Regions from separate parts of the Pseudomonas purpurea genome, predicted to be linked through region 3. Evidence: predicted binding sites of a transcription regulator. Region 3 holds the regulator's gene; each other region holds the start of a gene.
What was found. Region 3 encodes FliA, which starts transcription of late flagellar genes. Its sites were predicted from a motif close to CTAAAGTTTNNNNNNNNNNNGCCGNTAA; they were not measured.

Region 1: the regulator FliA is predicted to act here: its motif matches at 2,478-2,505, upstream of AABM54_RS12525 (methyl-accepting chemotaxis protein).
Region 2: the regulator FliA is predicted to act here: its motif matches at 1,886-1,913, upstream of AABM54_RS25655 (methyl-accepting chemotaxis protein).

What each region holds. Positions count from the first base shown of each region.
Region 1 covers NZ_CP150918.1:2,787,776-2,792,459, forward strand. The annotation lists gene AABM54_RS12515 (AAA family ATPase) at 1-31, opposite strand, end outside; gene pnuC (nicotinamide riboside transporter PnuC) at 28-591, opposite strand; gene AABM54_RS12525 (methyl-accepting chemotaxis protein) at 717-2,351, opposite strand; gene AABM54_RS12530 (undecaprenyl-diphosphate phosphatase) at 2,643-3,473, shown strand; gene AABM54_RS12535 (DUF1294 domain-containing protein) at 3,470-3,871, shown strand; gene AABM54_RS12540 (MmcQ/YjbR family DNA-binding protein) at 3,897-4,256, opposite strand; gene AABM54_RS12545 (LysR substrate-binding domain-containing protein) at 4,253-4,684, opposite strand, start outside.
Region 2 covers NZ_CP150918.1:5,669,566-5,674,249, forward strand. The annotation lists gene AABM54_RS25655 (methyl-accepting chemotaxis protein) at 1-1,776, opposite strand, end outside; gene AABM54_RS25660 (LysR substrate-binding domain-containing protein) at 1,964-2,884, opposite strand; gene AABM54_RS25665 (NorM family multidrug efflux MATE transporter) at 3,043-4,440, shown strand; gene AABM54_RS25670 (bifunctional diguanylate cyclase/phosphodiesterase) at 4,586-4,684, opposite strand, start outside.
Region 3 covers NZ_CP150918.1:1,840,059-1,844,742, forward strand. The annotation lists gene flhF (flagellar biosynthesis protein FlhF) at 1-242, shown strand, start outside; gene fleN (flagellar synthesis regulator FleN) at 357-1,187, shown strand; gene fliA (RNA polymerase sigma factor FliA) at 1,184-1,924, shown strand; gene AABM54_RS08220 (chemotaxis response regulator CheY) at 2,091-2,462, shown strand; gene AABM54_RS08225 (protein phosphatase CheZ) at 2,484-3,272, shown strand; gene AABM54_RS08230 (chemotaxis protein CheA) at 3,300-4,684, shown strand, end outside.

The DNA.
Region 1 (4,684 bases), 950 kb from region 3:
ACTCGGGACCGGTCAGGACCAGCACTTTCATGTGCGCAGCGCCGGGTCGGCCCGCCATTCGCGCCAACCTTGTACCGCCAGTAGCGTGAACAAGCCGTAAAGGGCGGCCGTCAGGTACAGGCCTTTGTAGATGAACAGTCCGACGAAGATCACGTCGACGGCGATCCACAATGGCCAGCACTGCACGCGTTTTTGCGCCATCCACAGTTGCGCCACCAGGCTGAAACCGGTCAGGGCGGCGTCCAGCCAGGGCTGGGCGGCGTCGGTCCAGAAGGCCATGGCCGCGCCGAGCAACAGACTGCCAACGGCCCCGACTGCCAACCCTTGCAGCATGGCGGCACGGCCGAGCCACGTCACTTCACGCCCGTGATGGGCGTCGCCGGCGCGGGTCCATTGCCACCAACCATACAGTTGCAGCGCGGCATAAATCACTTGCAGCAGCATGTCCGAATAGAGTTTGACCTCGAAGAAGATCCAGCTATAGAGCAACACCATCACCAGCCCGATCGGCCAGCACCAGGGGTTCTGTTTGACTGTCAGCCAGACGGCGAGCACGCCGAGTGCAGCGGCGAACAGTTCAAGCCCGGACATGGTGGTTCCTTGGGGGAAGTCGAAGAGGGTGCGGATTGTAACGCAGGCGCGGCGTATGGCGAGGGGTTCTCAGGCTGCGGAGGATTCCCCATGGCCGCCTGCACAGCGGTCATGGGGAAGGGCGGTCAGACGCGGAACTGCTTGAGCAACTCGTTCAGTTGAACGCTGAGTTCCTTGAGGTGCCCGCTGGCGACGCTCGACTGCTGCGCCGCCATCGCGGTGCTGTGGGACAGCCCGGCTGCCTGCGTGACGTTCTGGTTGATGTCTTCGACCACGTGGGCCTGTTGCAGTGTTGCGCTGGCAATCGAGGCGTTCAGCCCATTGAGGTTACGCAACGCCTGGCCGATGGCATTCAGGCTGGCACCGGCCAGGCCGGCCTGTTCGATGGTCAACTGCGATGCACGGCTGCTGTCGCCAATGACTTTGACGGCCGCTTCCGAATGATTTTGCAGGCGCTCGATCATCGACTGAATTTCAGCCGTGGATTTTTGCGTGCGTTGCGCCAGCAGGCGAACCTCATCGGCCACCACCGCAAACCCGCGACCCTGTTCACCGGCACGGGCGGCTTCAATGGCGGCGTTGAGCGCCAGCAGGTTGGTTTGTTCGGCAATCGAGCGAATCACTTCCAGGACGCTGCCGATCTGCGTGCTTTCGGCGGCCAGGGTACGAATGACCTCGACCGCCTGGTCGATGGTGCCCGAGAGTTGGTCGATCTGTTGCAGGCTGCTGTCGATGTTCACCTGGCCCTGCTGGGCTTGAGCTTCGGCGTCGCGCATTTCGCTGGCCGCTTGCTCGGCATTCCTGGCCACGTCCTGTACGCCGTAGGTGACTTCGTTGATGGCGGTCGCCACCAGTTCCATTTGTTGGGATTGCTGTTGGCTGCGCTCCTGGGCTTGCGTCGCATCGTTACCCAGTTCGTTCGACGACTGCCCCAGGGCCCCGGCGCTCACTTGTAGCTGGCTGACGACCAGGCGCAACTTGGCAGTAAAGGCATTGAAGTGTCGGGCTAACTGGGTCACTTCATCCTGGCCGTGGGTGTCAAGGCTGCGGGTCAGGTCGCTTTCACCGCTGGCAATGTTGGCCATGGCGTTTACCGCTTCCTGCAAGGGCCGCACGATGCTGCGGGCAATCAGGATCACCGACAGCGCCATGATCAAGGCAATCGCCAGCCCCATCAGCGCCGCTTCCCAGACCTGCGCATTGAATTCGGCCTGCATGTCATCGATGTAAACCCCGGAACCGATGACCCAGCCCCAGGGTTCGAAGAGTTTTACATAGGAAGTTTTCTGCACGGGGGCGTTAGCACCCGGTTTTGGCCAGCGATAGTCGACCATGCCGGCACCCTTGGCCTTGGCGATGGTGACCATTTCGTTAAACAGCGCAAAGCCGTCCGGGTCCCTGACGGCCGACAGGTTCTGGCCTTCGAGTTTCGGGTTGGTCGGATGCATGACCATGACGGGCGTCAGGTCGTTGATCCAGAAATAGTCGCTCTGGTCGTACCGCAAGCCACGAACCGCAGTCAGGGCCTGTTTTTGCGCCGCTTCACGGGTCAGCGTGCCAGCGATCTCCAGGTCATGGTAGTAGGTCAGGATGCCGCTGGCGGTCTGCACCACATGCTGGGTTTTCTGTGCCTTGGCCTGATACAAGTCGTCGTGGATCTGTTTGAGCATCAACACGCCCAAGGTCAATAGCATCAGCACAGCCACAATCAGGATGAGCCACAACCGACGGCTGATCGACACACTGCGCAAGCTATTCATAGGTTGTTACTCCGTGTTCTTTTTCTTGTCATGAACGAGCGCCAGCATCCAATCACGCTTTGGGCGTGACGCCAACCCTACTCAAGTCCAATAACGCGGCAGCGTTATTCGGGCGTGTCTGATAGGATCTCGGCCCCGCACGGGAAAACCTGAATTAACGCTGATTTTTCACGGAATTTTGACGGTTTTCTGTTGATCCTTGCGCGGCTCGAATGAACTACGCTGAGCGCAGTGAACGTTTTAAAAAATATCGAAAGGGGCGTGCCTGGGGCATAGCTTCATGGGGGATTGATGGATCTTTGGACCGCCGCGCAGGCATTGATTCTTGGCATTGTGGAAGGGCTGACCGAGTTCTTGCCGATTTCCAGTACCGGACACCAGATTATCGTTGCCGATTTGCTCAACTTCGGTGGTGAGCGGGCAATGGCGTTCAACATCATCATCCAGCTGGGCGCCATTCTGGCCGTGGTCTGGGAGTTTCGCCGCAAGATCCTCGACGTCGTCACGGGCCTGCCGACCCAGCGCACCGCTCAGCGCTTCACCGCCAACCTGCTGATCGCGTTCCTGCCGGCCGTGGTGTTGGGGGTGATTTTTGCCGACCTGATCCACAAATACCTGTTCAACCCGATCACGGTCGCCAGTGCACTGGTGGTGGGCGGCATCATCATGCTCTGGGCCGAACGTCGTCAGCACACGGTGCATGCCGAAACGGTCGATGAGATCACCTGGAAAGACGCCCTGAAAGTCGGTTTCGCGCAGTGCCTGGCGATGATTCCCGGTACGTCGCGCTCGGGTTCGACCATTATCGGCGGGCTGTTGTTTGGCCTGTCGCGCAAGACCGCGACTGAGTTCTCGTTCTTCCTGGCCATGCCGACCATGGTCGGTGCCGCGGTTTACTCGGGCTACAAGTACCGTGACCTGTTCCAGGCAGCAGACCTGCCGGTGTTCGCCGTCGGTTTTGTCACGGCGTTCATCTTCGCGATGATCGCGGTCAAGGGCTTGCTCAAGTTCATTGCCAGCCATAGCTATGCGGCGTTTGCCTGGTATCGGATCGCCTTCGGCCTGGTGATTCTGGCGACTTGGCAGTTCGGCTGGGTCGACTGGTCAGCGGCCAAGCCATGATCGAGCAACGCAATGGGCGCGGGGTTCAGTACCCGCGCCTCAAGGCGCTGATTTTCCTGGTGCTGTGTGCGTTGCCGTTGTTTGGCTCGGCGTCATTGTGGCTTCGCGGTATTTCGCCGATCCCGCTGGCGGCCTATGGCGCGGTCAGCCTGTTGGCGCTTTTCTTGTACTGGAACGACAAACGCCAGGCCCGCGCCGATCAATGGCGCACCCCGGAAAAAGTCCTGCATGCCGTCGAGTTCGCCGGTGGCTGGCCGGGCGCGTTGCTCGCCCAGCAACTGTTTCGCCACAAAACCCGCAAAGTCTCGTTTCAACTGGTGTTCTGGATCATCGTGCTGCTGCACCAGGTGTTCTGGGTCGACCAGGTGTTCCTCGGCGCCAGTTTGTTTTCCTGGTAGCCAGAGGCGGCTACCGGGCTAGTTGTTAAAGCAGCAACCCAACCTGGACACGTTTGGGCAGCTTGCTCACCACCAGTTGGTGAGAGCGTTGCAGCAAGCCTTGCAGCTCCTCGGCGCCAAGCGGGTAGGGCGTTTGCATGATGACCCACTGGGCTCGCGCCAGATACGGCGCGGGTCCGATTCCCGGGCGGTCGACGTGCCCGAGAAACAGCGCCTTGTCGACCTTGAGCGCCAGCGATTCCCCACGCAGGTTCTGCAGCGCGAACATCTTGCTCCCGGCGACTGAAAACACCCGTACACCGCCCCACTTGTAATCCTCCTGCGCGCCGGGCAAGGCCAGGCAGAAACGCGCCACATCGTCTTCGTTCATGGTTCTGGCATTCATAACAATCGATCCCCGCAGCCTTTGAATGATTCGGTCAAATGGTCAATCCATGCGCGCACTGCCGGCAGCAGCCCGCGTCGATGAGGGTAGACGGCCAGCAGCCAACCGCCGGGCAGCGACCACTGAGGCAGCAACTGTACCAACGAGCCGTTCTCCAGTTCCTGTTCACAAAACATCATCGGCAGCAGCGTGAAGCCAAGCCCCGCGAGGGTGCAGGCCTTGCGTACGATGAAGTCATCGATGCCCAGGCGCGCTTCCAGCGTCAGGTCAACGGATTGGCCCTGAGTATCGAGCATGCGCATATGCACCATCCGATCGGCCTCCAGGGCACCGAGTACCGGGACGTGTTTAAGGTCATCAGGGCTGTTGATGATGCGGTCGCGCAAAAAGTCCGGGCTGGCGACCATGATCATTTGCGCCTGACGCAG
Region 2 (4,684 bases), 2.1 Mb from region 3:
GCGGCTTTGCTCGTCGATCTGCGCCAGTGCCGACGCCACGTTGGCGTTACGTGACAGGCCTTCCTGCATCAACAGGTTGCCCTGCTCCATGGTGCTGATGGCATTGCCGGTTTCCTGCTGAATGCTGCTGATCATCACGGAAATTTCGTCGGTCGCCTCACGAGTGCGCGATGCCAAATTGCGCACTTCGTCTGCCACCACCGCAAAACCGCGACCCTGTTCACCGGCCCGGGCGGCTTCAATTGCGGCGTTCAGCGCCAGTAAATTGGTCTGGTCGGCAATCGCGGTGATCACTCCGACAATCCCGCCGATTTCCTGGGAGCGCTGACCCAAGGTGTTGATCACACTCGCGGTGCTGTTGAGGGCGCCGGCGATTTGCTCGAGAGACGACGACGCCTCTTCCATCGACGTGCGACCGATCCGCGTTTGCTGGGCGTTTTCCTGAGCCAGACGCTCGGTGTTGCCCATGTTGTCGGCAATGTTCAGCGACGTGGCGCTGAACTCTTCCACGGCACCGGCCATGCTGGTGATTTCGCCGGACTGCTGCTCCATGCCGTCATAGGCACCGCCCGACAGACCGGACAATGCCTGCGCACGGCTGTTGACCTCTTCCGAGGCCTTGCGGATGTGCTCGACCATGGTCGACAGTGCCTGGCTCATCTGGTTGAAACTGCGGGCCAGTTGACCGATTTCGTCATGGCTCGACACGTTCAGGCGCACGCTCAAATCCCCGGCACCCAGCGCCTCGGCCTGCCGTACCAGATCACCGAGTGGCTGCAACTTGCTGCGCAACAGCCAGACTGCCGCGCCAACCGCCAGCAACATCGCCAACAGGCTGCCAATGGCCAGTTGAATCCCGACGCTCCAGGTCACGGCGCGAATTTCGGTTTTTGGCATGCTCGCCACCACCGACCACGGTCCGCCCTCGAAAGGCACGGCCACGCTGTAGAAGTCTTCGGACTTGTCGCTCCAGAACGCGCCTTTGCCCGGTTTTTTGGCCAGGCCGACGAGGGTCGGGATCGCTTGATCCAGCGCCTGCACACCGGCCGGTGGCACCAGCCATTTGTTTTGCTCATCGAGCAGCGCCAGCGAACCGGTCTGACCGATGCGGAAACGTTTGAGGTTGTCGAACTGGGCGTTCTGCGCGTCGGTGTAGTCAAAACCGACGAACAACACCGCAATCACCTTACCGCTGCTGTCGCGTACGGGGGTGTACTGAGTCATGTAGGAACGTTCGAACAACAACGCCCGACCGACATAGCTCTGGCCCTCCATCAGGCGCTGATAGGCCGGGTGCGCGTGGTCGAGCAACGTGCCGATGGCGCGGGTGCCGTCCTGCTTGGTCAAGGAGGTGCTGACCCGAATGAAGTCCTCGCCGCTGCGCACGAACAACGTGGCGACCCCGGCGGTCATTTGCTTGAACTCATCGACCTTGTCGAAGTTGTTGTTCAGTACTTCACTGCCCAGGTGCAGGCCCGGCGCCTGCACGCCCGCCACGTTCACGGGTTGATCGGGGTGCACGCTCAAGCCGCTGCTGAAGCGTTTTTCAAACAGCCCGCTCAAGCGCTGGGTGTTCTCGCGCAAGGTGCCATGAAAGGTATTCAACTGATCGGCCAGCAGGCGCGCTTCACTGGCCAGGTGCTCTTCGCGGGTGTCGAGGTTGGCGGAGTCCAGTGAGCGCAGGGCAAAAACAGTGCTGCCGCTGATCACGACCGCCAGTATCACGGCGAGGGCTAAACCAAGCTGCGAGGCGATCCGGGCACGGGGTTGAGGCATGACGGCTCCTGGCCGAGTGACCGGATCGTCCTGATCGCGTCGCGCACTCAGCAAAATTTCTAATAGTCGGGGGCGTTGAACCATCCTGAACGGAGGTTCCACTTTCAAGGATTCGGCGCGATGCCTGAATACTTGAGCATTTCACAAGGATATCGCCCGAGGCCGCCATCGCGGCGGCTTCATCGATTCAGCTCAAGTGCTGAACGTCCGGCAACTCCATGGCCTGGACCTCGCTCTGGAGGAAGTCACCGAGCCTGCGCAAACGTTCGCCACCGGGGCGGGTTTTCGGCCAGACCAGGTAATAGCTCAAGCCGCTGGCAACCGCTGTCGGCCACGGCAGGCTCAAGCGGCCCTGCGCCACATCTTCGGCCACCATCAGCAGGTCGCCCATCGACACACCATAACCCCGCGCGGCGGCAATCATCCCCAGTTCCAGGGTGTCGAACACCTGCCCGCCCTTGAGCGACACCTGTTCCGATAAGCCCATGCGTTCCAGCCAACTGCGCCAATCACGGCGATCCGGGGTCGGGTGCAACAGTTCGGTGCTGGCCAGCCGCGTCACATCCCATGGCTGGTCGTTCAGCAGATTGGGTGCACCCACCGGGATCAACTCCTCGGGGAACAGGTAGCTGGCCTCCCAGTCCGGCGCAAAGCTGCCGTTGCTCAACAGCACGGCGCAGTCGAAAGGCTCGTGGTTGAAGTCCACCGAGTCGACATCCATCCAGGCGCTGGTGAGTTGCACCTCGTTACCCGGCTGCAAATGCCGGAAGCGACTGAGCCGCGCCAGCAGCCAGCGCATGGTCAGGGTCGACGGGGCTTTCATGCGCAAGATGTCATCTTCGGCGCGCAAGGTATTGCAGGCACGCTCCAGTGCGCCGAAGCCTTCGCGCACGCCGGGCAGGAGCAACCGTGCCGCATCGGTGAGCTGAAGATTGCGCCCGCTGCGCTGAAACAGCCGACAGGCAAAATGCTCTTCGAGTGTACGAATATGCCGACTGACCGCACTTTGGGTAATCGACAGTTCTTCGGCGGCGCGCGTAAACGAACTGTGCCGCGCAGCGGCTTCGAAGGCACGCAGGGCGTACAAAGGAGGAAGGCGACGAGACATACGGAAATCTCCTATAGCGCAATGCCAACAACGTATCAGAAACTTCCAAGCATGAGTTTTAGTCATGCAACCAATCTTTTTTATCCCTTTGTGCAATCCCGGCAGAGCGCCGAGAATCGCCCCTTCCCCGTCCCTGTGAAAAAACGAGTGTGATGATCATGCAGCATCCAGCGCGTACCGAACTCTGGGCCATCCTGCGGCTGGCCGGGCCGCTGATCGCCTCGCAGTTGGCGCACATGCTGATGGTGCTCACTGACACCTTGATGATGGCCAAACTCAGCCCGGAGGCGCTGGCCGGTGGCGGTCTTGGCGCCGCGACTTACTCGTTCGTGTCGATTTTTTGCATCGGTGTGATCGCGGCGGTCGGCACGCTGGTGGCGATCCGTCAGGGTGCCGGCGACATCGAAGGCGCCGCCCGCCTGACGCAAGCAGGGCTGTGGCTGGCGTGGCTGATGGCGCTGGTGGCCGGCCTGTTGCTGTGGAACCTCAAACCGGTGTTGCTGCTGTTCGGCCAAACCGAAACCAACGTGCAGGCGGCCGGCCAGTTCCTGCTGATTCTGCCGTTCGCCCTGCCCGGCTACCTGAGTTTCATGGCCCTGCGCGGCTTTACCAGCGCCATCGGCCGGGCGACTCCGGTGATGGTCATCAGCCTTGTCGGGACCGTGGCCAACTTCCTGCTCAACTATGCGCTGATCACCGGCATGTTCGGCCTGCCAAAAATGGGCCTGGTGGGGATTGGCCTGGTCACGGCCATCGTCGCCAACTGCATGGCGCTGGGCCTGGCCTGGCACATTCGCCGGCACCCGGCCTACGACGCCTATCCACTGCGCAAAGGCCTGTCGCGGCCCAACCGCCAGTACCTGCGGGAGTTGTGGCGCCTGGGCCTGCCGATTGGCGGCACCTATGCGGTGGAAGTCGGGTTGTTCGCCTTTGCCGCGCTGTGCATGGGCACCATGGGCAGCACGCAATTAGCGGCGCACCAGATCGCCCTGCAAATCGTCTCGGTGGCGTTCATGATTCCGGCCGGGCTTTCCTATGCGATCACCATGCGCATCGGCCAGCATTACGGCGCCGGGCAACTGCTCGATGCACGGCTGGCCGGGCGTGTGGGGATTGCCTTTGGTGGCGCGGCGATGCTCGGGTTCGCGATGGTCTTCTGGCTTCTACCCAACCAACTGGTGGGGCTGTTCCTGGACCACAATGATCCGGCGTTCCGCGAGGTCATTGAGTTGGCCGTGAGCCTGCTGATGGTCGCGGCGTGGTTCGAGTTTTTCGACGGCACCCAGACTATCGCCATGGGTTGCATTCGCGGGCTGAAAGACGCGAAGACCACGTTCCTGGTCGGCCTCGGTTGCTACTGGCTGATCGGCGCACCCGCCGCGTGGTGGATGGCCTTCCACCTCAACTGGGGACCGACCGGCGTCTGGTGGGGCCTGGCCCTGGGGCTGGCGTGTGCGGCGGTGAGCCTGACACTGGCGTTTGAGTGGAAGGTGAAGCGGATGATCAAGCGTGAGCCGACGGCGCAAGCCGGTTTTCAGATGACCCAGCCTGATTGATGAACCTGTGGGAGCGAGCCTTGTGTGGCGAGGGAGCTTGCTCCCGCTCGGCTGCGAAGCAGTCGCAAAAATTCTGGGGCAGCTCCGCGACCCAACGGGAGCAAGCTCCCTCGCCACACAAGCCCGCTCCCCTATTTGATTGTGGTTAGTTCACGACTTCCAGCAGCGGCTGTTGGCTGGAACCAAACGTCAAATACTCAACCAGCTCCGCCAACGGCAACGGTTTGCTGATCAGGTAACCCTG
Region 3 (4,684 bases):
TCCTGACTAAACTGGATGAAACGGCAAGCCTGGGCGAAGTGTTGAGCTTGGCCATCAGTCACGAACTGCCCGTGGCCTATCTCACCGATGGGCCGCGTATTCCGGATGACCTGCACCTGCCGCGCCGCCACCAATTGGTCAGCCGCGCCGTCAGTGTGCAAATGCAGGAAGAACCCAGCGAAGAGGCCATGGCTGACATGTTCGCTGATCTCTACCACAGCCCGACCAAGCGGGTCGGCTGAGGTATTAATGAATAGATTTGTACCTACATCGACGGACTGCCATGCATTGTTCCAGTGTGAACGCGCAGCCAGTTATGTAGCCCGCGTCTAAGCAAGACAAGGTAAAGAAAGAACATGGGCAGCATGCATCCCGTACAGGTGATCGCGGTGACCGGCGGCAAAGGTGGCGTCGGGAAGACTAACGTGTCAGTTAACTTGTCCCTGGCTCTCGCCGAGCTTGGCAGGCGCGTCATGCTGCTGGATGCCGATCTGGGTCTGGCGAACGTCGACGTCCTGCTGGGGCTGACACCTAAACATACCTTGGCCGACGTCATCGAAGGCCGCTGTGAGCTGCGCGACGTATTGTTGCAGGGGCCTGGCGGTATTCGAATCGTTCCGGCGGCTTCCGGTACCCAGAGCATGGTTCACCTGAGCCCGGCCCAGCATGCCGGCCTGATTCAGGCGTTCAGCGATATCGGCGACAACCTCGACGTACTCGTCATCGACACCGCTGCCGGTATTGGTGACTCGGTAGTCAGTTTCGTTCGCGCCGCGCAAGAAGTACTGCTGGTGGTCTGCGACGAGCCGACCTCGATCACCGACGCCTATGCCCTGATCAAACTGCTTAACCGCGATTACGGCATGAACCGCTTCCGCGTGCTGGCCAACATGGCACAAAGCCCTCAAGAAGGTCGCAATCTGTTCGCCAAGTTGACCAAGGTCACGGATCGCTTCCTGGACGTCGCCTTACAATACGTCGGTGCCGTTCCCTACGACGAGAGCGTGCGCAAGGCAGTGCAGAAGCAACGTGCGGTCTATGAAGCCTTTCCGCGTTCCAAGTGCGCGCTGGCGTTCAAGGCCATTGCACAGAAGGTCGATACCTGGCCATTGCCTGCCAACCCGCGCGGGCACCTGGAGTTTTTCGTCGAGCGTCTCGTGCAACAAACGGCAGGACCTGTGCTATGACGGCCAGCGGTTACAACCTTTACAAGAAGTCGGCACGTGACGCCCAGTACGAATTGATCGAGCGCTACGCGCCACTGGTCAAGCGTATTGCCTATCACTTGTTGGCTCGCCTGCCGGCCAGTGTCCAGGTCGAGGATTTGATCCAGGCCGGGATGATCGGCTTGCTCGAAGTGTCAACCAAGTACGACGCAAGCAAAGGTGCAAGCTTCGAGACGTATGCGGGGATCCGCATCCGTGGGGCGATGCTCGATGAAGTACGCAAGGGGGACTGGGCGCCACGTTCGGTTCACCGCAATACCCGCATGGTCAGCGACGCAATTCGCTCGATTGAAGCTAAAACCGGCCGCGACGCTAAAGATCACGAGGTTGCGGCCGAACTCCAATTGAGTCTCGATGATTATTACGGGATTTTGAACGACACCTTGGGCAGCCGGCTGTTCAGCTTCGACGATCTGTTGCAGGACGGCGAGCATGAAGGGCTGCATGAGGATGGCGCGAGTGCTCATCTCGAGCCGTCGCGTGACCTGGAAGACGAACGTTTCCAGGCTGCGCTGGCGGACGCGATTGCCAATTTGCCGGAGCGTGAGCGACTGGTGTTGGCGCTGTACTACGACGAAGAGCTGAACCTCAAGGAAATCGGTGAGGTCCTGGGGGTCAGCGAATCGCGGGTCAGCCAGTTACACAGCCAGTGCGCGGCCCGTTTGCGGGGGCGTTTGGGGGAGTGGCGAGCGCGTTGACAGGCCGTATGGGGCGCTGCGAACGAGGCTGGTACGGCTTAGGCTGAACCGGTCTCGGCCCGTTGTACTCCAGACAGTTGTTGAGTGTTACGCCGGATTGATTGAAATGGCGCGTTCAGGTGCTGAGCGCGTTTAAGACTGCTTGGAGGTCGAATTGGACAAGAACATGAAAATCCTCATCGTTGATGACTTCTCAACGATGCGGCGGATCATAAAAAACCTGTTGCGTGACCTTGGGTTCACCAACACGGTCGAGGCAGACGACGGCACTACCGCCATCCCTGTACTCAACAGCGGCAGCATCGACTTTCTGGTAACGGACTGGAACATGCCTGGCATGACCGGTATCGATCTGCTGCGCCACGTGCGTGCCGATGAAAAGCTCAAGCACCTGCCCGTATTGATGGTGACCGCTGAAGCGAAGCGCGAGCAGATCATCGAAGCCGCTCAGGCCGGTGTTAACGGCTATGTGGTCAAACCCTTCACGGCCCAGGCGTTGAAAGACAAGATCGAAAAAATCTTCGAACGCATCGGTTGATGCATCCGCCACGGGGGAGCTATGGAGCACAACGAATCTTCACAGGGCGATTTTGAATCGACCCTGAAAAAACATGCCCGCGAACTGGTCGACAGCCTTGAAAAAGGCAAGTTCGGCGATGCGGTGCAACTGATCCATGAGCTCAATCAGACCCGTGATCGCGGCCTGTACCAGGAAGTTGGCAAGCTCACTCGCGAGCTGCACAGCGCGATCGTCAATTTTCAGATTGACCCGCACATGCCTCAAGCCGAGGAAGTGTCGCAGATCACGGATGCCACCGAACGCCTGTCCTATGTGGTCAAGCTGACCGAGGCTGCGGCCAACCGCACCATGGATCTGGTCGAGAACAGCACCCCGCTGGTCAATGGCCTGAGCACTGATGCCCAGGCCTTGAGTGCGGACTGGGGCCGGTTCATGCGGCGTGAAGTCGGTGCCGAGGAATTTCGTGAGCTGGCAAGACGCGTTGACGGTTTCCTGACGCGCAGCGTCGAGAACACTCACGTCGTGTCGAACAACCTCAATGACATTCTGCTGGCTCAGGACTACCAGGACCTCACCGGGCAAGTCATCAAGCGTGTGACCCAACTGGTCACCGAAGTCGAAAGCAATCTGCTCAAACTCGTACTGATGGCCAGTCAAGTCGACCGCTTTGCAGGCATCGAGCATGACCGCGAAGCGATGTTGGCCGAAAAAGATCCACAAAAACATCTCACGCAGGGTGAAGGTCCGCAGATTCATGCCGATAAACGTGAAGACGTTGTGTCCGGTCAGGACGATGTGGACGATTTGCTTTCCAGCCTTGGATTTTAGGTTTAGACCTGTAGGAGCACCCCATTAATGAGCTTCGGCGCCGATGAAGAGATCCTTCAGGATTTCCTGGTTGAGGCCGGCGAGATTCTAGAGCAACTGTCCGAGCAACTGGTCGAGCTTGAAAGCCGACCGGATGATGCGGACTTGCTCAATGCAATTTTTCGCGGTTTTCACACTGTAAAAGGGGGCGCCGGCTTCCTCCAGCTCAACGAGCTGGTGGAGTGCTGTCACATCGCCGAAAACGTGTTCGACATCCTGCGCAAGGGTGAGCGTCGCGTCGACTCGGAATTGATGGACGTGGTTCTCGAAGCGCTCGACGCGGTGAACAGCATGTTCAGCGAAGTCCGCGAGCGTTCACCGATCACGGCAGCAACGCCGGAGTTGCTGGCGGCGTTGGCTCGCCTGGCCGAACCGGCTTCGGCCGACGTTGCGCCTGTGGTCGAAGAAGTGGTGGAAGCGCCAGTCGCGGAAAGCGAATCGGGCGACATCACCGACAACGAATTCGAACAACTGCTCGACTCGCTGAATGCGGTCAAGGAGCAGGCCGAGGCCCCAGTGGCTGCGGCAGAACCTGCTGCGCCGGGCAGTGATGAAATTACTGATGCCGAGTTCGAGTCCTTGCTCGATCAACTGCACGGCAAAGGCCAGTTCGCGGCGGATGCCGTGGTAGCACCGGCAGCGCCGGCGGCACCTGTATCGACGCCAGCCAATACCGACATCACCGACGACGAATTCGAAGCACTGCTCGACCAGTTGCACGGCAAGGGTAACTTTGCCGTTGAAGCACTGGATTCGGCGATTGCTTCGGTTCCTGCACAAGCAGCGCCAACGGCGGCTGCGGCCGGCAGCGACCTGATCTCCGATCACGAGTTCGAGTCGTTGCTCGACGAGTTGCACGGCAAAGGCAAGTTCACCGAAGTGGCCGGTTCGGCCACGGCGGCAGTGGCTGCGCCTGTTGCCAAGGCAGCACCAAAACCGGTGGCCAAGGCGCCAGAAGCCAAAGCCCCGGAAGCCAAGGCTGAAGCACCGAAAGCTGCTGCGCCAGCAGCCGCGCCTGCACCGGCTCGTGCTGCGGCGACGCCGCCGCCGGAAAAGCCGACCAGTGAAGCCGAGACCACCGTGCGCGTCGATACCGCGCGGCTCGACGAAATCATGAACATGGTCGGCGAGTTGGTACTGGTGCGTAACCGCTTGGTCCGTCTGGGCCTCAACAGCGGTGACGAAGCCATGTCCAAGGCCGTGTCGAACCTCGACGTGGTTACCGCCGACCTGCAAACCGCGGTCATGAAGACCCGGATGCAGCCGATCAAGAAGGTCTTCGGGCGCTTCCCGCGTCTGGTTCGTGACCTGGCGCGTCAGCTCAAGAAAGAGATCAACCTGGAGTTGGTCGGTGAAGAAACCGACCTCGACAA